DNA from 4 places in the Paraburkholderia sp. WS6 genome. Region 2 is predicted to be linked to each of the others. Evidence: predicted binding sites of a transcription regulator. Region 2 holds the regulator's gene; each other region holds the start of a gene.

Region 1 (5,523 bases), on a different contig from region 2:
GTGAACGCCAGCGCAGCACCGCTGCTATCAGGCTGCGAGCGCAACACCGGCAGCAGCGCGCGCTCGTAGCGCGCCCGCAAATGGGCGAGTTGATCTGCGGACTGGTTATGCAGCGACACCGGCGGCACCGGGCGTGCGCTTAGCGCGAGATCTTCGAAAGCGACGGCCGAACCGGGCGTGTGCTCCGACAGATGGGCACAGAGCGCGTGATAGTGGTTGAACAGCGTGGGCGAACAGGACAGCTCGCGCAGATTGTGGCGCTCGAGCGCCACGCGGAAATCGTGCAATGCCGCGCCGAACACAGGCCGCGCGCTGTCCGCGTCAGCCGGATCGCCCTCGGCCAGAGGCGAGAGCCGCACCAGCGCGTCCGCAAAGCGCTGCGCGCTCAGCCAGCCGGCTTCGCGCAACCCGTGCGACGCACGCAGCAGCGCCGAGGTGCTCTCGCGGTGTTGTTCGAACGCCAGCAGTGCCTCGGCCAGCGCCAGCTCCGCAGAGCGGACAGCGCCGCCGCGCGGATTGGGCAATGCATCGAAGGAATCGGGTGCAGCGGATCGAAGAGTCATGGGCAGGCGACAGGAAGCTGACGGGCCGCCACCCGGCGCTGCACGAGAGACTGATCGGCTAACGCGCGAACTAGCGACAGGACAATGACAGATTACCGCTGCGACACGGTGCAACCGGGGACGTTCCGTGTGAGTGCGTTGGGGCTGCGTTCCGAACGCATGAACCGCGTTCGATCCGGCCGACGCCGCCTGCAAAACGCCGCGCCGCAGGCACACGGCATGGCACTCGATTGGACACCGCCGTTTGCCCCTCGGACCTCAGATCTGGACCATCTCGAAGTCTTCCTTGCGCGCTCCGCATTCCGGGCAGGTCCAGTTAATGGGAACGTCCTCCCAGCGCGTGCCCGGCGCAATGCCTTCGTCCGGCAAGCCGGCTTCTTCGTCGTAAATCCAGCCGCAAATCAGGCACATCCAGCTTTGATATTCCATTCTTGTGTCGCGTCGTAGAGTCCGTGGAAACGGGAGCCATGATGGTACCGTGTTGCCGCCCCAATGCCTAGCAAACAGAAACGTGCAATCGTAGTGTGCGGCGGCCTTTGGCTAGAGGGTTGCGTCGGTTTGGTTGGCGCTTACGCGTAGGGTCGCGCCTGGCTGCCGCTCACGTGCTGCTGGCTTGCGGCAATGCGCCGAAGACTGCGAAAAACCGCCTTCATAACGGTTTAGGCCGCATAATTGAGCCGATTGCGCACCCTCTGCGCCTAAATACAGCTCCTTTTTGTAAATCTTCATGCCCAGCGATACGCCTCCGATCGTCCTCACCTTCGGCCTTTCCGATCCCACCGGCGGCTCAGGCCTGCAAGCCGACCTGATGACCCTTGCCAGCATGGGCTGCCATGGCGTCTCCGTGCTCACGGGCTATACCGTGCGCGACTCGGCAAGCTGCGACGAAGTCACCGGACTCGACCCTGAAGTGGTCGCGACCCAGGCTCGGATGCTGCTCGAAGACATGCCGATCGCCGCGTTCAAGGTCGGCGCATGCACGCGCGCTGAAGTGGTGAGCGCGATTGCCGAAGTGGTCGCCGATTACGACGACATCCCGCTGATCCTCGCCCCCGATTTCACGCTCGACGACGAACACGTGCTCGCCGCCGACGAACTGCGCGAAGCGATCGCTGACCTGCTGGCGCCGCAAACCACCTTGCTGGTTGCCGATTCGACCACGCTGCTCGCTCTCGCCCAGCCGGACGGCGACGCCGAGGCGCCGAGCCTCGACGCGGCGATCTCGCATCTGCTGTCGCAAGGCTGCGAATACATTCTGTCGACGGAAACCGGCACGCACCGGCTCGTCAATACGCTGTTCAGCGAAGACGGCCAACTGCGCCAGGATATGTGGGACCGCGGCGCTCATCGGATTATGGGCATTACCGACACGCTCGGCGCCGCGATTGCCGCCTTGCTGGCCAACGGCCAGGACCCTGCTGAAGCCGTACGCGAGGCGCAGGAGTATCTGTATCAGGCGATGCGCAACGCATTTCGGCCAGGAATGGGCGCGTATCTGCCGGATCGCTTCTTCTGGGCCCGCAGCAGCGACGACGACACGCCGCCTGCAACCGGCAAGGATGCGACACCGGGCGAAGCACGGCATTAATTTGACGACTCGAAGCGTCTGCTGCGCGAGCAGCAGACGCCCGGCAGGCGTTTCCACTTCAGCCGCGGCCCGACCAGCCTAACTGTCTGATGAATCCCGCGTGCGCGGAGCACTCGTAATACCGGACGACCTAAGTGCTAGCCCAAAAACAAAAAACCCGCATTTCTGCGGGTTTTTTGCTTTGGGAAGTACGCCTCGCGACGCACTTCCCCATGTGTTTCCAACTGAGCCTCAAACGAGGCCAAGTGAGGCTCAATCGGAAATTACATGTCCATGCCCATGCCGCCCATGCCGCCGGGCATACCGCCGCCCATCGGAGCATCTTCCTTCGGCAGTTCGCAAACAGCAGCGTCGGTGGTCAACAGCAGGCCAGCGACCGAAGCTGCGTTTTGCAGCGCCGTGCGCGTCACCTTCGTCGGGTCCACGACACCTGCGTCAACCAGGTCGACGTACTCGCCGGTTGCTGCGTTGTAGCCGTAGTTGCCCGTGCCAGCAGCAACAGCTGCCACCACGACGCTGGCTTCTTCGCCACCGTTCGTGACGATCTGGCGCAGCGGCTCTTCCATCGCGCGCAGCACGATCTTGATACCTGCGTCCTGATCGGCGTTAGCGCCCTTCAGGCCAGCGATTGCCGTACGTGCACGGATCAGTGCGACGCCGCCGCCAGCAACGATGCCTTCTTCCACAGCTGCGCGCGTTGCGTGCAGTGCGTCTTCGACACGTGCCTTCTTTTCCTTCATTTCGACTTCGGTCGCAGCACCGACCTTGATCACTGCAACACCGCCAGCCAGCTTGGCCACGCGTTCTTGCAGCTTTTCACGGTCGTAGTCCGACGTAGCTTCTTCGATTTGCGTGCGCACTTGCTTCACGCGCGCTTCGATCGTTGCACCTTCGCCAGCGCCGTCGATGATCGTCGTGTTTTCCTTGCCCACTTCGATACGCTTCGCTTGACCCAGTTCAGCCAGCGTTGCCTTTTCGAGCGTCAAGCCGGTTTCTTCAGCGATGACTTGACCGCCGGTCAGGATCGCGATGTCTTCCAGCATGGCCTTACGACGATCGCCGAAGCCCGGAGCCTTGACAGCAACGGTCTTCAGGATGCCGCGGATGTTGTTCACAACCAGCGTGGCCAGCGCTTCGCCTTCGACGTCTTCTGCGATGATCAGCAGCGGACGGCCAGCCTTGGCGACTTGTTCCAGGACCGGGAGGAGGTCACGAATGTTCGAAACCTTCTTGTCGTGCAGCAGCACGAACGGGTTGTCGAGCACAGCAACTTGCTTGTCCGGGTTGTTGATGAAGTACGGCGACAGGTAGCCGCGGTCGAATTGCATGCCTTCAACCACGTCCAGCTCGTCTTGCAGCGACTTGCCGTCTTCAACCGTGATCACGCCTTCCTTGCCGACCTTGTCCATCGCTTCAGCGATGCGGTCACCGATCGACGAGTCGCTGTTTGCCGAAATCGCGCCAACTTGAGCGATTTCCTTGTTGGTCGTGCACGGCTTGCTGATCTTGCGCAGTTCTTCGATCGCTGCGGTCACAGCCTTGTCGATACCGCGCTTCAGGTCCATCGGGTTCATGCCCGATGCAACGTACTTCATGCCTTCGCGGACGATCGACTGAGCCAGAACCGTTGCGGTCGTGGTGCCGTCACCTGCGTTGTCGCTGGTCTTGGAAGCGACTTCCTTGACCATTTGTGCGCCCATGTTCTGGAGCTTGTCTTTCAGTTCGATCTCTTTCGCGACCGAAACACCATCCTTCGTGACCGTCGGGCCGCCGAAGCTGCGTTCCAGGACAACGTTGCGACCCTTCGGGCCCAGCGTGACCTTCACAGCGTTCGCGAGGATGTTCACGCCTTCAACCATCTTGGCACGGGCGGAATCACCGAATACGACGTCTTTAGCTGCCATCTTCTAACTCCTTGAATTCTTTGGGATATGACCGGGAAAAGTAGCGACTGGCGCTTACTTTTGCACCACGGCCATGATGTCTTCTTCGCGCATCACGAGCAGTTCGTTGCCGTCGACCTTGACGGTCTGGCCTGCGTACTTGCCGAACAGGACGCGGTCACCGACCTTCACGTCGAGGGCGATTTGTGCGCCTTTGTCGTCACGCTTGCCCGGGCCGACTGCCAGAATTTCGCCTTGATCCGGCTTTTCTGCTGCGGCTTCGGGGATCACGATGCCCGACGCGGTCTTGGTTTCTTGATCCAGACGTTTGACGATCACGCGATCATGCAAAGGACGAAGGTTCATACATACTCCTCTCTTGATTGAGACTGAAGAACGCTGAGAAAACCCGGCTGGCAGAGCCAACCGGCGATGTTGTTAGCACTCTCGTGCAGCGAGTGCTAATTATATGGACGGGTGGTGACAAATTCAAGAAGGGATGTCGCTTTGACTGTCGAGATTCGCTTAACTTTGAACTTTGTTCGCTTAAGTCTGAACTCTTAGCCGCGCGCGGTCGCCACGACGACATAAAATATCTTTTTAAAACAATGACTTATTGTTCCGCCAGCTGTTTCACAGCGTCGCGCGCGCAGTGCAACTGCACGGCCCTCTCTGACGACATCTGTTCGCAAGTCCTAGTGACTCACGCCAAATTTAGGGAAAACCCCACCAGGGTCGCAATCGCTGGTCTCCTTCAGGCAGATCGAAGAACACGATCCGGCCCTGCGCGTCCGGTGCGGTGACCCCGAGTTCACGTGCTCAATCAAGTCGTCACCGAGCAATGCGATAGCAGCTGCATAAAGATACTGAGTTGAGGCAGGTTCCAGCTAAAAACCGCGCAGGGTCGCTCGAGGCTTTTTACGAGTGCTCGACTCAAGCCCTTTTCAAGCCGCTGACAACGCTCCCCGCAGATTCAGTGACGATAATTCCGCCTTTCAGGCGAGTTGCTTTCACCGCTTCACGAACCTTGTCGTGCACCTCATTGGCCGTGACGTCGCCGTCGTAGCGGTAAGTCGCGTCGGGGAGTTGATAGAGAACACCCTCTGCCTTAATGGTGCGATAGCATCGCCCGTTCATGCCCCTCCTCGAAAGCAGGAGAATCCCCACGGCGTCATCTTGAACGACAAGTGATAGTGTTGTAGTGGATCGGCGAGTCCAAAAAAAGTAAGGGACCAAGTCGAGAAAGGGAATACCCACAAGCGTACCCCACTTGCGCTCGATAATAGTCGCCGACCCGAAACGTCACTTCATGGATGCCCGCGATGCATTGGGAGACCCTCTGGCCGGGCGAGGCTACGATCGACGCCGATGCTGCCGTGGCATACCAGTACGCGTACGTCATCGCAAAAGCGCCGACGTATACCCATAAGGACAATTCACGCACTTGACCGGATGGTGCCGGCGCGCCGGTCAGTCGTCGCCAATCTGA
Region 2 (5,523 bases):
GACGGGATGGAGAAGGCGCGGGTCGATCCGGCGCTGGTAGTGACTGAGCGCGAAGCGGTGCTGAGGCTGTGGGAGCGGGTGTTTGGCTGAAGCTTCGCAATGATTTCCGGCCCGCGTTCCTAAGCCGCCAGCATTTCCTTCGCGTGCTTGCGGGTGGTGGCGGTGATCTCCAGTCCGCCGAGCATCCGAGCGACTTCTTCGACGCGGCTCGCGCGGTCGAGCGAGGTCACGCTGCTGACCGTGCCGCCCTTGCCGTTGCCCGACTTCGCCACCTGGAAATGATGGTCGCCGCGCGCGGCGACTTGCGGCAAGTGCGTGACGCACAGCACCTGACGCGCTTGCCCCAGTTGATGCAGCAACCGCCCAACCACTTCGGCGACGCCGCCGCCGATTCCCGTATCCACTTCGTCGAAGATCAGGGTTGGTGTCGGGCTCGCGGCGCTCGCAATGACCGCCAGAGCGAGACTGATCCGCGCCAGTTCCCCGCCTGAGGCGACTTTCGCGAGCGGCCGCAGCGGCACGCCGGCGTGACCGGCGACGCGGAATTCGACCTGTTCGAGCCCGTGCGCGCCACCTTCCGGCAACGGGACCAGCGCCACCTCGAAGCTGCCGCCTTTCATCGACAGTTCCTGCATGCCAGTGGTCACTGCTGCGCCCAAGGCCTTGCCGGCCTTGGCGCGCGCCTTCGACAGTTTTTTCGCTTCTGCGAGGAAGGCTTCTTTGGCTTTGGCTTCGGCCGCGTGGAGGCTGTCGAGATCGGCGGCGGCGTCGAGCGCGGCAAGTTGCGCGCGACGCGCTTCGTGTTCTTCCGGCAGCGTCTCGGGTTGCAGGCGGAATTTGCGTGCGGCCGAGTGCAGCGCGTCGAGACGCTTTTCGACCTGGGCGAGCCGGTCTGGATCCAGTTCGAGCTTCTGCGCGTAGTGGCTGAGCGAATAGGCGGCTTCCTGCAACTGGATTTCCGCCGGTTCCAGCGCCGCCAGCACATCGTTCAGCGCCGGGTCGATCTCGGCGAGGTCGCGCACTTTCGACACGATCGAGGCGAGATGCGTGATCATCGCCTCATCAGATTCGGACAGCGCGCCGAGCGCCCCTTGCACGCCGTCGATCAGATTGGCCGAGTGCGACAGGCGCCGGTGTTCGGCGTTGACCTCTTCCCACTCGCCTGGTTGCGGCGAAAGTTTGTCCAGCTCGGTGAGCTGCCAGGCGAGCCGCTCGCGCTCCAGTTGCAGCTCGCGATCGCGCGTTTTCGCGTGCTCGACAGCCTGAATCTTTTCGCGCCACGACCGCCATGTACGCGTGACGGTTGCAGCGGTTTCCGTGAGGCCGGCATGGGTGTCGAACAGCTCGCGCTGCGCGTCCGGACGCATCAGCAACTGATGCGCATGCTGCCCGTGAATATCCACCAGCATCTCGCCGACTTCGCGCAACTGCGCGAGCGTCGCCGCCGTGCCGTTGATGAACGCGCGCGAGCGGCCGTTCGCGTCCACCACGCGACGCAGCATGACGGTGCCGCCGTGATGGCCGTCGTCGGCGGTCGTGCCGAGCGCCTGCTCGTCGAGCCATTGCTCGACTTGCGCATGCGTCTCGAATTCCGCGGTGATGTCGGCACGGCTCTCGCCGGTGCGCACCACGTTCGCATCGGCGCGGGCACCGAGCGCAAGGGCCAGTGCGTCGATCAGGATCGACTTGCCGGCGCCTGTTTCGCCTGAGAAAACGGTAAAGCCGCTGTCGAATTCGAGGTCGAGCGCGGCGACGATGACGAAGTCGCGTATCGAGAGGTGGCGAAGCATGGAGGTCGTCTGGTGAGCTTGAGATTCAGGGTTCGGCAGCGGCGGCGTTCGTGTTCCGGCGGCCCGGCATTCCGGCTTTCCGGCGTTTCGGGCCGTTCAGGGCTTGGTATCTTCTTCGTGCGACGGGTATTCGTTCCAGTGCAGCTTCTTGCGCAGCGTCGCGAAATGGCTGTAGCCGACCGGATGCAGCATCGGCACCGTATGGCGCGAGCGGCGCACTTCGATCGTGTCGCCCAATTCCAGTGAAGTGAACGACTGCATGTCGAAATTGACGTTCACTTCGCGGCCCGAGACGATCTGGATGCTCACCTTCGAGTCGTCCGGCAGCACGATTGGCCGGTTCGACAACGCATGCGGCGCAATCGGCACCAGCACGATGCCTTGTAATTGCGGATGCAGGATCGGCCCCTGCGAGGACAGCGCGTAGGCGGTCGAACCCGTTGGCGTGGCGACGATCAGGCCGTCCGAGCGCTGGTTGTACATGAAGCGCCCGTCCACCGAGACATGCAGTTCCGCCATCCCCGAGAAACCGCTGCGGTTGACCACCACGTCGTTGAAGGCAAGTGCGTGATAGATCGGGGCGCCGTCGCGCATGATGCGCGCTTCGAGCAGCATGCGCTCTTCGCGCTCGAAGTTGCCTGAGAGCATTTGCGGCACGATCTCGCGCATGTCGGAGATCGGAATGTCGGTAATGAAGCCGAGCCGGCCGTGGTTGATGCCGATCAGCGGCGTGCGGTAGGGCGCGAGCTGGCGCCCAATGCCTAGCATCGTGCCGTCGCCGCCTAGCACCACGGCAACGTCGGCGCGCGCGCCGATCTCGGCGGGACGCAGCGCCGGATAGTCGGTTACGCCAATTTCGGCGGCGGTGTCGGCTTCGAATACGACCTCGAAGCCGCGCCTCGCGATGCACGAGGCGAGCTCGGTCAGCGGCTCGCCGATGCCCGGCGTATTGTTGCGCCCGACGAGCGCGACGGTCTTGAACTGGCTGGTCACTTGCATGCCGGCATTACACCATAGGTAGGGCCTGAAAAGAACCGCAGACAGACCCGGTAGCGAGCCTGCGCAAGCGCGCTGCCGGCGCATTGGGCGATTATCGTTAGAATGGTGAAACCTTGATGACATGCCCCGCCCCGCCAACCGGCGGCGCGATAGTCAGGGGTTGGCGCCGTTAGCGCTCGCTGTAGCCGCGTCATTGAGCTAAAATTTTCCGTCATGCTAGATCCCCGCGCACAAACCCTCCTCAAAACGCTGATCGAGCGCTACATCGCCGAAGGTCAGCCGGTCGGCTCGCGCACGTTGTCACGCTATTCCGGCCTCGAACTGAGCCCGGCCACGATCCGCAACGTGATGTCCGATCTCGAGGACCTGGGGCTCGTAATCAGTCCACATACGTCGGCGGGCCGGATTCCGACGCCGCGCGGTTACCGGCTGTTCGTCGATACCATGCTGACGGTGGAATCCGCCGCGGACGAAGAAGCGGTGATGCGTATCGTCAAGACTACGCTGCAGGCGGGCGAGCCGCAGAAAGTCGTCGCCGCGGCGGCCAGCGTGCTGTCCAATCTGTCGCAGTTCGCCGGTGTGGTGCTCACGCCGCGCCGCAGCCACGTGTTCAAGCAGATCGAATTCATGCGCCTGTCGGACAAGCGCATCCTGCTGATCATCGTGACGCCCGAGGGCGACGTGCAGAACCGCATTATGGCCACCCAGCGCGACTTTTCGCCGTCGCAACTGGTGGAAGCCTCCAATTACATCAATGCGCACTTCGCGGGCCTCTCGTTCGACGACGTGCGCCGCCGCCTGCGCGAAGAAATCGACGAATTGCGCGGCGACATGACCACGCTGATGCACGCCGCGGTCACGGCCAGCACGGATGAAACCGACACCGGCGAACACGTGTTGATTTCCGGCGAGCGCAACCTGCTCGAAGTCGCCGACCTTTCGTCGGACATGGCGCGCCTGCGCAAGCTGTTCGATGTGTTCGACCAAAAGACCAGTCTCCTTCAGTTGCTCGACGTGTCGAGTCACGCCGCGGGCGTGCAGATTTTCATTGGCGGCGAGTCGAATCTCGTGCCGATCGAGGAAATGAGCGTCGTCACCGCGCCTTATGAGGTGAACGGCAAGATTGTCGGCACGCTTGGCGTGATCGGGCCGACCCGCATGGCCTACAACCGCGTGATCCCAATCGTGGACATCACCGCGCGGTTGCTTTCGCTGACGCTTAGTCAACAGTAACCTGCGGTCACCGTGGCTGCCGCACACCTCATGCTGCAAATGATGCGCGACAGCGCGCGGCTTGCCAATTGGCCGAATGGCCAGGGGTCCCTGGCGGACCTCGCAATGGACCGCGCCGCTATAATGAATTCCACCTGAACCGACTCTCCGCCCAAAGCGGTTATCCCTGCTGCCTATGCGCTTCGACCTCGAGCGGCCATCGCAGAACGCCACGTCACATCGTGTGGCCGTGTTGCTGATCAATCTCGGCACGCCCGACGCGCCGACACCGCGTGCGGTCCGGCGCTATCTTGCGCAGTTCCTGTCCGATCCGCGTGTGGTCGAAATTCCGGCGCTGCTCTGGCAGGTGATCCTGCGCGTGTTGATTTTGCCGTTCCGGAGCCCCGCGTCAGCAAAGAAGTACGCGGCCGTGTGGATGCCGGAAGGCTCGCCGCTGCGTGTCTTCACGGAGAAGCAGGTGGAGGGTTTGCGCCATCTGCTGCAATTGAACGATTACACGGTGCTGGTCGACTACGCGATGCGCTATGGCACGCCCGGCATTCCGGCCATGCTGAACCAGCTCAAGCTGGCGGGCGCCGAGCGCGTGCTGCTGATGCCCATGTATCCGCAATACTCGTCGTCGACCACGGCCACGGCGTTCGACGACGCTTTTTCTGCCCTCAAGCGCATGCGGAATCAGCCGGAAATCCGCACGGTGCGCCAGTACGCCGATCATCCGGCGTATATCGCCGCGCTCGCCGCTCAGGTGCACCACTACTGGCATCAGCACGGCCGACCGGATTTCGCGGCAGGCGACAAGCTGGTGCTGAGTTTTCACGGCGTGCCCAAGCGCACGATGGATCTCGGCGATCCGTATCACGAGCAATGCCAGCAGACCGGCGCGTTGTTGACGCAGGCGCTGGGATTGACGCAGGTGGAATGCCGCGTCACGTTTCAGTCGCGCTTCGGCAAGGCTGAGTGGCTGCAGCCGTACACCGCCCCCACGCTGAAGGAATTGGGCTCGGCGGGCGTGCGGCGTGCCGACGTGTTCTGTCCGGGTTTTACCGCCGACTGCCTTGAAACGATTGAAGAAATCGGCATGGAGGTGCGCGACGAGTTCCTGCAGGCGGGCGGCAAGGAATTCCATCGAATTCCCTGCCTGAACGCCTCGCAGCCGTGGATCGCCGCGCTCGGCGAGATCGTCGCGCAGAATCTGCAGGGCTGGCCCGTGCAAGCGGTGCCGGTGCCGCACACGACTGGGGCTTAAGCAGGCTCATGAATTACAGGATTTCAACCGAACCGGGCGCGAAGCTGCGCATCGACAAATGGCTTTGGGCGGCGCGCTTCTTCAAGACCCGCTCGCTCGCGGCGGATGCCGTCGAAAAAGCGCACGTGCGCATCGGCGGCGCGAGTGTCAAACCGGCCAAGGAGGTGCGCGTAGGCGACCTGGTCGAGATAGAAATCGAGCGGATTGTCTGGCAGGTGGAAGTGCTGGGCGTATGCGACGTGCGCGGCCCGGCCA
Region 3 (5,523 bases), on a different contig from region 2:
GTATCCGTTTCACCCTTGCGAACCCAGATTACAGACGGCGACGGAATCAGCTCGTTCGATACGGGAATCGTGTAGTCCTTCCAGTCCGGATTGCGCGCGACGAGCAGGCGCAGCGTAGGGGCAACGTGAACCGCGGCGACGCAGTTATTGCCGCGCAATGCGAGCAGCGACTCCGGTTGGCCGCGAAATGCCTTCACCTGTGCGCCATATTCTTCGGCGAGCGGTTTCGTATAGTTGCTGCCCTGCGAGACGCACACGGGCTTGCCGCGCACGTCGTTCCAGGTCTTGATGCCGCTGTCCTTGCGGGTAATCAGCGCACCGCCGATTTCCTCGAACGGGGTAGGCGGGTAGGAGAAGAGTTCCGCGCGTTCCTTCGTGACTTCCATGTTGGCGATCAGTGCATCGACCTTGCCTTGCTGCAGGAACTGCACGCGATTCGACGGTTGAACCGGCGTCAACTCCACGTCGACGCCGAGGCGTTTCGCGACGTCGTTCGCGAGATCGATATTAAAGCCGAGCGGTTTCTGTGTGGCCGGATCCAGCGAGCCGAACGGCGGACCGGACAGGATCACGCCGATGACGATCTTGTGCCGCAGATGAATCCGATCGAGTGTCGTATCGGCGTGGGCGGCACTGGCGCCCAATGCTGCGAAAAGCGTTACGGCGCGCAATGCGCGCTGGAGGGTGGGGCGGGTCGGTCGGCTGAACATGAAAGATAGGCGGAAGTCAGGTTGGATCCTGATATCGCTCCGGCCGATCGGCGTGACTTCGTTGCTATGAGGCCACCAGGACTTGCCGGAGGAGAAATACAGGACGCGATTCGGGACTGCCTATTCTCGGCATGTGTGACGCCGGAAAGAACCAAGGATTTTTCATACCGTTATCTGATTCGCGCATTTATGCAGACGCGAGCGTCGTTGAAACGGAGAAATGGATGTTGTGGCGGATTTGACCGGCTATGCACCGGTTGTGTGTGCCGCGCTATATCCGGCTGACACGTTTGCTCCTGTTGCAGCACGCCGGCATGCTGTGGAAAGCATGCCGGCGTGCTTGTGCGGCTAGCGCGTTGACGCTCAGAATCAGAAATCCAGTCCCGGCCCACCTGCGCCCGGACCGCCAGCCTGGCCGGCTGCCGGCGCATCCTTCGGTGCTTCATGAACGGTGGCATCGGTGGTCAGCAGCAGACCCGTAACCGAGGCCGCGTTTTGCAGCGCCGTACGCGTGACCTTGGTCGGATCGAGCACGCCCGATTCCACGAGGTCGCCGTATTGGCCGGTCTGTGCGTTGTAGCCGAAGTTGCCCGTACCGTCGGCCACCTTGGCGACCACTACGCTGGCTTCTTCACCGGCGTTCGTCACGATCTGGCGCAGCGGTTCTTCGAGCGCGCGCAGCACGATCTTGATGCCCGCATCCTGATCGGCGTTCACACCTCTGAGTCCGCTGATGGCCTGCTTCACGCGGATCAACGCGACGCCGCCGCCCGGCACGATACCTTCTTCGACCGCAGCGCGCGTGGCGTGCAGCGCGTCGTCGACACGGTCTTTCTTTTCTTTGACTTCGATCTCGGTCGCGCCGCCCACCTTGATGACCGCCACGCCGCCCGCCAGCTTCGCCACACGTTCCTGCAGTTTTTCCCGGTCGTAGTCGGAGCTTGCTTCCTCGATCTGCGTGCGGATCTGCTTCACACGCGCTTCGATGTTCTTGCTGTCGCCTGCGCCGTCGATAACCGTGGTGTTCTCCTTGCCCACCTCGATGCGCTTGGCTTGACCGAGTTCCGCAAGCGTCGCTTTCTCGAGCGACAGCCCGGTTTCTTCGGCGATCACCTGGCCGCCGGTCAGAATCGCGATGTCTTCAAGCAGGGCCTTGCGGCGGTCGCCGAAGCCCGGCGCCTTGACCGCGACGGTCTTCAGAATGCCGCGAATGTTGTTGACCACAAGCGTAGCCAGCGCTTCGCCTTCCACGTCTTCCGCGATGATCAGCAGCGGGCGGCCGGCTTTGGCGACCTGTTCCAGAATCGGCAGCAGATCGCGGATGTTCGACACCTTCTTGTCGTGCAGCAGCACGAACGGGTTATCGAGCACGGCAACCTGTTTGTCCTGATCGTTGATGAAATAGGGCGACAGGTAGCCACGGTCGAACTGCAGGCCTTCCACCACGTCGAGTTCATCGTCGAGCGACTTGCCGTCTTCGACGGTAATGACGCCTTCCTTGCCGACCCGGTCGATCGCTTCGGCGATACGCTGGCCGATCGACTCTTCGCCGTTGGCCGAGATCGTTGCGACCTGGGCGATTTCCTTGCTGGTCGTGGTCGGCTTGCTGATCTTCTTCAGTTCGTCGATCGCGGCGATCACGGCCTTGTCGATGCCGCGTTTCAGGTCCAACGGGTTGAGGCCTGCCGCGACGTATTTCTGGCCTTCACGCACGATGGCTTGCGCGAGCACAGTCGCGGTGGTGGTGCCGTCGCCGGCGGCGTCGCTGGTGCGCGAGGCAACTTCCTTCACGAGTTGCGCGCCGATGTTCTGCACGCGGTCCGGCAATTCGATTTCCTTGGCGACCGAGACGCCGTCTTTCGTCACCACCGGCGAGCCGAAGCTGCGTTCCAGCACCACGTTGCGGCCCTTCGGACCGAGCGTGACCTTGACCGCGTTGGCCAGAATGTTGACGCCTTCGACCAGTTTCGAGCGGGCGACGTCGCTAAAAATGATTTCTTTTGCTGCCATGGTTTGATGCTCCGTTCGTTATTGCGTGACGACTGCGACGACATCTTCTTCGCGCAGCACGAGCAATTCGTTGCCGTCGACTTTGACCGACTGGCCGGCGTACTTGCCGAACAGCACACGTTCGCCGACTTTCAGGTCAGGCTCGATGCGTTTGCCGTCACTATCGCGCTTGCCCGGCCCAATGGCGATCACTTCGCCCTGGTCCGGCTTTTCGGCGGCGCTTTCGGGAATGACGATGCCTGAAGCAGTTTTGGTTTCCTGGTCGAGACGCTTGACGATCAAGCGGTCATGCAAGGGACGTAGGCTCATGGTTCGACTTCCGCGATTGAAATTTGGCACTCGTCGTTGGTGAGTGCTGACCGGAATCGAGTATAGAAAGATGCCGCGCGACGCTCCAATAACGGATTCATCGATCCTTATCGGCGAATGGCATTTCAGAAACGCGCATATCCATAGCTTGATTCGCTGGTTTTGCAAGGTGGGCCGCGTCCCTATACTGATCCGTCGAATCGGCACGTCCCATCGGGATGCCGATACACGCTCCCAAGACAATCAGCCGGATCTAGCCTGATCCGCGCGCTTATACACAAGGAATGATGGCATGCAGGTCTCTCAGGAAAGCACAGCACGTGCGCGGCTTCAGGCGGCGCTCGGCGCGTTGCCGGCGCTCGCTAAAGCGATCGGCGAAGACGCCGCGCAACGCGAGGTGCGGCGCGAGTTGCCGTTCGACCGCTTCGCGTTGTTTCGCGAATCGGGGCTCGGCGTGCTCCGTTTTCCGGTCGAGTGGGGCGGCCTCGGCGGTTCGCTGGAGGACCTGTTCCATGTGATCGCCACGCTGGCTGCGGAAGAGTCGAATGTCGCGCATGCATTGCGGATTCATTTCGATCTGACCGAACAGTTGGTGCTGTCACCGCGCTCCGCCTTCAACGACACGCAGATCGAGCGCGTACGGGAAGGGGCGATCTTCGGCGGCGCGTCGACGGAGCTTGGCACATCCAGGCCCGGTGAAATCGTCACCAAGCTGGTGCGCGACGGTGAGCACTTTCGCGTAACGGGCAAAAAATACTGTTCGACCGGCACGGCGTTCTCCGACTATGCGCGCATCAATGTGCAGGACGAGAAGGATGAGAAGGTGTCGATTGTCATCCCGGTCTCACGTGAGGGCCTGCAGGTGCTCGACGATTGGGACGGGATGGGGCAGCGCATGACGGCGAGCGGCAGTCTCGTGCTCGACAACGTGCAGGTATTTGCCCATGAAATCGCAACACGCGGCTATACGAGTCTCGCAGGCCGCCATGGCAGCGCGGTGCGGCAATTGCATCTGGTAACGGTCGCGGCAGGTATCGTGCGCAACATTCTTGCGGACGCGCGGCGCTACGTGACGCAATACGGGCGCCCAGTGCTGCATAGCCCGGCACCCTCGGCACGCGAGGACGGTTTCGTGCAGCAGGTGGTCGGCGACCTCGCGGCGCACAGTCTGTCGATCGACGCGCTGGTCGCGCAGAACGCACGCACGCTGGACCGCTCGGCAAATGCAATCCGCAGCGGCGCAGCCAATGCGGAAGACCTCGTGCTGGAAGGGTCCTTGGCTACCGCCAAAACGCAACTGGTGGTCAGCAAGCTGGCGCTCTATGCGGGCGAGCGTTTGTTTGAAATCGGCGGGGCATCGGCTACAGGGCGAGCGCACAATTTCGACCGTCACTGGCGCAATCTGCGCACGATCTTCAGCCACAACCCGTTACTGCATAAAGCACGCGTGATCGGCGATTACGAGTTGAACGGCGTGACCACGCATCTGACTGAAGGGCGCGTTTTCTGAAATTCCTGGAAAAAACGCTGCGATCCATTTACCCATCATCCCACTACTGAATGCCATGAGCCGAGATCTGCTATTGCTGTTGGAACCGGGCTTTACCGATCCGAACCACCCCGACGAGCGCTTTATCTGTCCGGATGGCGCGCCTATCGAAGGATTGCTGGCGAGCGACCCTGCGCTTAACGCACGCCTGGACATTCGCCGCTTGCCGTTCCCGCGTCCCCGCGCCGCGGTCGTGGAGGCACTCGATGCTGAGCACCAGAGTCTGCCGGTGTTGATTTTCGGCGACGATCAGCCTGCGCCGGCAGATGCCCAGACGCTGGGCGAGAAGCGCTTCGAAACGGATACGCGCCGGATCCTCGACCTGCTTGCGCAGCGTCACGGTTTCCCCAAGGTGCATTGACGCAGCGGCTGCAAGCCGGCTTGGCGCAGTAACGGCAGTACGCGCTCACCTAATAAATTGAGGTCAGGCCGGAAATCGAAGAAACTCAGCTGCACGCCGTCGACGCAGATGAGGGCGCAGCCAGAGTTGAGTAAGTCACCGCGAGCCTCAGTTCAACGCGACTGCCGCCGCGGCGCTCACCGGCGAGCCTTCGATCGCGACCGACTGCGCCCCGTCCGGGCCAACCGGCACATCGCCCACCAGCGTCGTGCGATACAACTGCCGGTCGAAGTCGAGATCGAAAATATCTGTGGGGGCGAGGTGAGCGGTCGCGCGGTTGTCCCAGAACGCTACGCTGCCGGCCTCCCATTTGAAGCGAACGGTGAACTCCGGCCGCGTCACGTGTTCCCAGAGAAGTTCGAGCAGCACCTGGCTTTCGCGCGGCGTCACGCCGACGATCGACTTCAGGAAGCTAGGGCTGACATAGAGCGCCCGCTCGCCCGTTTCCGGATGCACTCTGACGAGCGGATGCTCGGTAACGAGAATGCGTTGTTCGACGGCTTTGACGAATGCTTCCGTTCCGCTTGCGCCGGCTGGCGGCGTAA
Region 4 (5,523 bases), on a different contig from region 2:
ATGATCGTCAATTTGCCCGCTAGCGTCGAAGCCGCGACACCCAACGTGTTCGCCGACCAGATCGAATGGATGGACCGCAATCTCAGTTATCGCGACAGCATCGTGCTGTCGGTGCATCCGCATAACGATCGCGGCACCGCCGTGGCCGCTACGGAACTGGCGCTGCTGGCGGGCGCGGATCGCGTCGAAGGATGCCTGTTCGGCAACGGCGAGCGCACGGGCAACGTGGACCTCGTTACGCTCGCGATGAACCTTGACGCGCAGGGCGTCGACCCAGGCCTCGACTTTTCGGATATTGGTGCGGTGCGGCGCGTGGTCGAGCGCTGCAATCAGATTCCGGTGCATCCGCGGCATCCGTATGCGGGCGATGCTGCAGAGCGGCCGGTGTGGAGCGATGAAGATCTGCAGCGCGTCGCTGCCTAAGTGACTTGAGGCGAAGCGGAGCCGCCCCTCGCGGTTTAGACCGCGTTCGTGGCGGGGTAACTGCATCAAAACCCGCCCGGCCGAACCCACCAGGCGGCGAATTCAGCATGGGCGGTGCGACCCGCCTGCTCGTGCCGTTCGAGCGCTCACAAGGCGCTCACCAACTGCGACCAGCGAAACGAAGTGGGCTCACAAGGCTCACTCGATCGCGCAACGCGTCGCCTGCCAGGCGATCAGGCGCCATTGCCCATCTTCCTGTGTGTGAATCGCCGTGTACGCGATCGGAAACAGCAGCGCGCCGTTGTTCGCTTCCATTTCGATCAGTGCGCGCCCGGTGACGACGCAGGTCTCGCGCCCCACCGGCAGCACTTCTTGCGACTGCACCTCGATCTGCCGATAGCGGCGGCGCCCGGCGGTAATACCGTCGATGAACTGTCGCTTCGTTTCACGCTTGCCGTTCGTATGGACATAGCTCACGTTGTCCGCGAGCAGCGCATCGAGCGACTGCCCGTCGCCGTCGACCATCGCACGGAAGCGTTCTCGCTCGAGCCCGCGAATCGCTTCGATTATCTTTGCCGCCATTGCTCAGCCCCTTGCACCGGTGAGCCGAACGTGGCCACGGTCGTCAGAAGTTATATTGCAAATATAGCTGGTGGAAATTTATACCAGGATTCGGCTCTTTGATACCGCCATTGGAAATATGCTGGAAGCGATAGCCCGCCTCGTACTGCTGGTGACTGCCGAATTGCAGGCCGACACCCGCCATGGGGGCGAACTGGAACGCGGTCGAGAGCGTGAGGTCAGTGGAGATTCTCGGACTCGTCAGAAGGCGGATACCGGCGCCCGCTTCGACGTAAGGACGAATCGCGCCCGCTCCGTCGATGAAGCGAATGATCGGCGTCACACCGATCTCGCCGATGTTCTCGTGCACATTCCCTTCGTCGGTATGCCACCAGGCCACGTGCGCTTCGCCGATCAGCGAAAAGTGCCAATCGCCGATCTGCCACCACGTCAGATTCGGATCCCAGACCAGGCCGAGATCGAGCTTTTTAATGTGGTTATCTCCCAGGCCGCCGGCGATCTGCACGCCGAACTGGTCGGCTGCCGCCAGTCCCGAAGCGCCAAACAGGATGGCCGCCGAAGCGCCTTTTAGAACCACACCACGCAACGCATTTTTTTTGTTCTTCATCGCACACCCGAGCTAGTCGAACGTTGGTCAGTAGATCACTGTCCCGTTTATTCTAAAGACAATGTACATCCGGCGGATCGTATGAAGAAAGCAAAATTTCCGCAATTAGTCACTTCTATTTTTAAAAATATCGGTCATTTATAAGAATGAAGGCGTTTTGTTAGGTAAATCCTGCGACCCACGCACATCTGGCCATAAAGGTATACCATTACTATCAAAATCTAAATTTCAATAGGAATTTGCGGAACTTGGATGTCCCTACAGCCTCTAAGTATTAGCACTCGGCAAATCAGAGTGCTAACATCCAACGCTGGAGTCGTTTACCTGAATACGCTTTTGTCTGATTCCAAAGGAGTTTCCTACGTGAGCCATGCAATGACCCTTCCGAGTACTTTGAGCCCGTCATCGGCTAAGGCCGCTTCGGCAGGTGCACTGGCGCTCTCGCATTCCTCGCTGCTGCCCGGTCAACTGGGCAATATCGACGCCTACATCCAGGCCGTAAATCGGATTCCGATGCTGACGCCGGCGGAAGAACGCCAGTTCGCCACCGAATTTCGCGAGCAGGACAACCTCGGGTCCGCGCGCCGTCTCGTCCTGTCGCACCTGCGGCTGGTCGTATCGATCGCGCGCAATTACCTTGGTTATGGACTGCCGCATGCCGACCTGATCCAGGAAGGCAATATCGGCCTGATGAAGGCCGTGAAGCGCTTTGACCCCGAGCAAAACGTACGCCTCGTGTCGTACGCCATGCACTGGATCAAGGCTGAGATCCACGAATATATTCTGCGCAATTGGCGGATGGTGAAGGTCGCCACCACCAAAGCGCAGCGCAAGCTGTTCTTCAACCTGCGCAGCCACAAGCAGGGCCTGGGCGCATTCACGCCGGACGAGATCGAAGGTCTTGCCAAAGAGCTGAACGTGAAGCGTGAAGAAGTGGCCGAGATGGAAACGCGCTTGTCCGGCGGCGATATCGCGCTGGAAGGCCAGGTCGAAGACGGCGAAGAGTCGTACGCGCCGATCGCCTACCTCGCCGACTCGCATAGCGAGCCGACTGCGGTGCTGGCTTCGCGTCAGCGCGACAAGCTGCATAGCGACGGTATCGCGAGCGCGTTGGACGCGCTGGACGCCCGCAGCCGCCGCATCATCGAGGCACGCTGGCTGAAGGTGGAAGACGACGGTTCAGGCGGCTCGACGCTGCACGAACTGGCCGACGAATTCGGCGTGTCGGCCGAACGCATTCGCCAGATCGAGGCGAGCGCAATGAAGAAAATGCGCGGCGCGTTGAGTGAATATGCATAACACTTAAAGCTTGAGTCGTGCCGGCTCGTCCGGCGCGCGCTGTTTAGCTGCAGAGCCCTGCCCTCGCAAGAAGGCAGGGCTTTTTTGTGCCCACTCGACAATGCCTGCGCTCAATCGAAGACGCACGCGCACTCACTCAAGAACATGCCCACCAAACACGTGTTTCTTGACGTATCACAAACCCCATAGCAATACTGTTCAGACGGCGTGACGTTCGCGACCCAATGCCGCAGTGCCGAACTTACGCGCACTAGGTCATTGCTCCTAGAATCGGGATGAACTTGCCAAGCCCCTGAAACGGCCTGGATCCAGCCGGTTAAACCGGTGTGAAGTTGCCTTCTACCGATCATGACCATAGCCCTGAATCGCAATAACAACCCTCGCTCGAGCCTGCGCAAACGGCTCGCCGCCTGGGTACGCGGTCCGACGCTGGCGCGGGATATCGCCATCGTCCTCGCCATCAAATTCGTACTGCTGATGGCGCTCAAGTACGCATTTTTCAATCATCCGCAGGCGGAGCATATGTCGCTGCCGCCTGAACAAGTCGCGCAGGCGCTGCTGTCCGTGCCTGCCTCGCATCCGTCCCAAGGTGGTCAACATGCCCGTTAGCGAAGTCGTAGAACTGTCGCGCCTCCAGTTCGCCATCACGGCGCTTTATCACTTTCTGTTCGTGCCGCTCACGCTCGGTCTGTCCTGGTTGCTGGTCATCATGGAATCCGTCTATGTGATGACCGGCAAGCAGATCTACAAGGACATGACCCAGTTCTGGGGCAAGCTGTTCGGCATCAACTTTGCGATGGGCGTCACCACCGGCCTCACGCTGGAATTCCAGTTCGGCACCAACTGGTCGTACTACTCGCACTATGTCGGCGACATTTTCGGCGTGCCGCTGGCCGTTGAAGGGTTGATGGCGTTCTTCCTCGAGTCGACCTTCGTCGGCCTGTTCTTCTTCGGATGGAAGCGGCTCTCGAAAGTGCAGCACGTGGGCGTCACGTTCCTCGTCGCGCTAGGCTCGAACCTGTCGGCGCTGTGGATTCTGGTGGCCAACGGCTGGATGAACAATCCGGTCGGCGCCACCTTCAACTACCAGACCATGCGCATGGAACTCGACAGCATCTTCTCGGTGCTGTTCAATCCGGTCGCGCAGGTGAAGTTCGTGCACACCGTATCGGCCGGTTACGTGACCGCTTCGATGTTCGTGCTCGGTGTGTCGTCGTGGTATCTGCTGAAGCGCCGCGACACCGAGTTCGCCTTGCGCTCGTTCGCTATTGCCGCCGGCTTCGGTCTGGCCTCGACACTGTGCGTGATCGTGCTCGGCGACGAATCCGGCTATCGCACCGGCGAAGTTCAGCAGGTCAAGCTGGCCGCCATCGAATCCGAATGGGAAACGGCGCCCGCACCCGCGCCCTTCACGATCATCGGCATTCCGAATCAGAAGGAAGAACGCACCGACTATGCGATCCGCATTCCGTATGCGCTCGGCCTCATCGCCACGCGCTCGATCGACGAACCGGTGGTCGGCCTAAAGGAATTGATGGCGCAGAACGAAGTGCGCATCAAGAACGGGATGCTCGCCTATGCCGCGCTGCAAAGGCTCAAACAGGGCGACGCCACGGACGAAGTCAAAGCCGCCTTCGACGCGCACAAGGAGGACCTTGGCTACGGCCTGATGCTCAAGCAGTTCACCCCGAACGTCACCGACGCCACGCCGGATCAGATCGTGCAGGCCGCCAAGAAGACAATTCCGCCGGTGGCGCCCGTGTTCTTCTCGTTCCGCCTGATGGTCGGCCTCGGCATCCTGTTCCTTGCGACCTTCGTACTAGCGTTCTGGTTTTGCGCGCAGCGCTCCCTGCTGCTGGAGAAACGCCGCTGGTTCCTGCGCTGGGCAGTATGGGCAATTCCGTTGCCGTGGCTCGCTGCTGAATTCGGTTGGATCGTTGCTGAAGTGGGCCGTCAACCGTGGACCATCGCCGGTATTCTGCCGACCGCATTGTCCGCCTCGAGCCTAACGCCGGGCGATCTGTACCTGAGCATTGCCGGCTTCGTCGTGTTCTACACGGTGCTGTTCATCATCGAAATCATGCTGATGTTCAAGTACGCGCGACTCGGGCCTTCGTCGCTGCACACGGGGCGCTATCACCACGAACAACAACAGCCGCTGAATCAGTCGCTGCCGACCAACACGGCCGCATGATTCGCCGCCACTCTGTTCCAAGGGAAAGATCATCATGGATTACGCAACCCTCAAACTGATCTGGTGGGTGTTGATCGGCGTGCTGCTGATCGGCTTCGCGCTCACCGACGGCTTCGACATGGGCGCGGCGATTCTGCTGCCGTTCATCGCGAAGACCGACGCCGAGCGACGCATTGTCGTCAACACGGTCGGCGCGACGTGGGAAGGCAATCAGGTGTGGCTCATCACAGCGGGCGGCGCGATGTTCGCCGCGTGGCCGCTGGTTTACGCCGCGTCGTTCTCCGGCTTCTACTTCGCGATGCTGCTGGTGCTGTTCTCGCTGTTTTTCCGGCCGGTCGGCTTCGACTACCGCAGCAAACGTGAAGACCCGCGCTGGCGCAGCGCATGGGATTGGGCGTTGTTTGTCGGCGGCTTCGTC

Evidence for each region. Region 2 encodes HrcA, which represses chaperone genes, less so after heat shock. Its sites were predicted from a motif close to TTAGCACTCNNNNNNNNNGAGTGCTAA; they were not measured.
Region 1: groES (co-chaperone GroES) is a predicted target of HrcA. The motif match lies at 4,473-4,499, and genes of this name have one in related genera.
Region 3: M0D64_RS13985 (co-chaperone GroES) is a predicted target of HrcA. The motif match lies at 3,053-3,079, and genes of this name have one in related genera.
Region 4: rpoH (RNA polymerase sigma factor RpoH) is a predicted target of HrcA. The motif match lies at 1,887-1,913, and genes of this name have one in related genera.

What each region holds. Positions count from the first base shown of each region.
Region 1 is NZ_JALQCK010000067.1:1,371-6,893, reverse strand. It holds gene M0D64_RS42190 (hypothetical protein) at 1-563, opposite strand, end outside; gene M0D64_RS42185 (rubredoxin) at 822-992, opposite strand; gene M0D64_RS42180 (hydroxymethylpyrimidine/phosphomethylpyrimidine kinase) at 1,291-2,151, shown strand; gene groL (chaperonin GroEL) at 2,415-4,055, opposite strand; gene groES (co-chaperone GroES) at 4,110-4,400, opposite strand; gene M0D64_RS42165 (hypothetical protein) at 4,968-5,171, opposite strand.
Region 2 is NZ_JALQCK010000040.1:11,248-16,770, forward strand. It holds gene glnE (bifunctional [glutamate--ammonia ligase]-adenylyl-L-tyrosine phosphorylase/[glutamate--ammonia-ligase] adenylyltransferase) at 1-90, shown strand, start outside; gene recN (DNA repair protein RecN) at 120-1,790, opposite strand; gene M0D64_RS34330 (NAD kinase) at 1,887-2,789, opposite strand; gene hrcA (heat-inducible transcriptional repressor HrcA) at 3,003-4,022, shown strand; gene hemH (ferrochelatase) at 4,198-5,268, shown strand; gene M0D64_RS34345 (RNA-binding S4 domain-containing protein) at 5,277-5,523, shown strand, end outside.
Region 3 is NZ_JALQCK010000009.1:229,462-234,984, reverse strand. It holds gene M0D64_RS13995 (transporter substrate-binding domain-containing protein) at 1-710, opposite strand, end outside; gene groL (chaperonin GroEL) at 1,080-2,720, opposite strand; gene M0D64_RS13985 (co-chaperone GroES) at 2,739-3,029, opposite strand; gene M0D64_RS13980 (acyl-CoA dehydrogenase family protein) at 3,322-4,539, shown strand; gene M0D64_RS13975 (DUF3088 domain-containing protein) at 4,595-4,939, shown strand; gene M0D64_RS13970 (TauD/TfdA family dioxygenase) at 5,087-5,523, opposite strand, start outside.
Region 4 is NZ_JALQCK010000016.1:131,686-137,208, reverse strand. It holds partial or broken gene M0D64_RS20450 (2-isopropylmalate synthase) at 1-369, shown strand, start outside; gene M0D64_RS20445 (nuclear transport factor 2 family protein) at 622-1,005, opposite strand; gene M0D64_RS20440 (acyloxyacyl hydrolase) at 1,049-1,612, opposite strand; gene rpoH (RNA polymerase sigma factor RpoH) at 1,976-2,911, shown strand; gene cydP (cytochrome oxidase putative small subunit CydP) at 3,260-3,520, shown strand; gene M0D64_RS20425 (cytochrome ubiquinol oxidase subunit I) at 3,510-5,105, shown strand; gene cydB (cytochrome d ubiquinol oxidase subunit II) at 5,140-5,523, shown strand, end outside.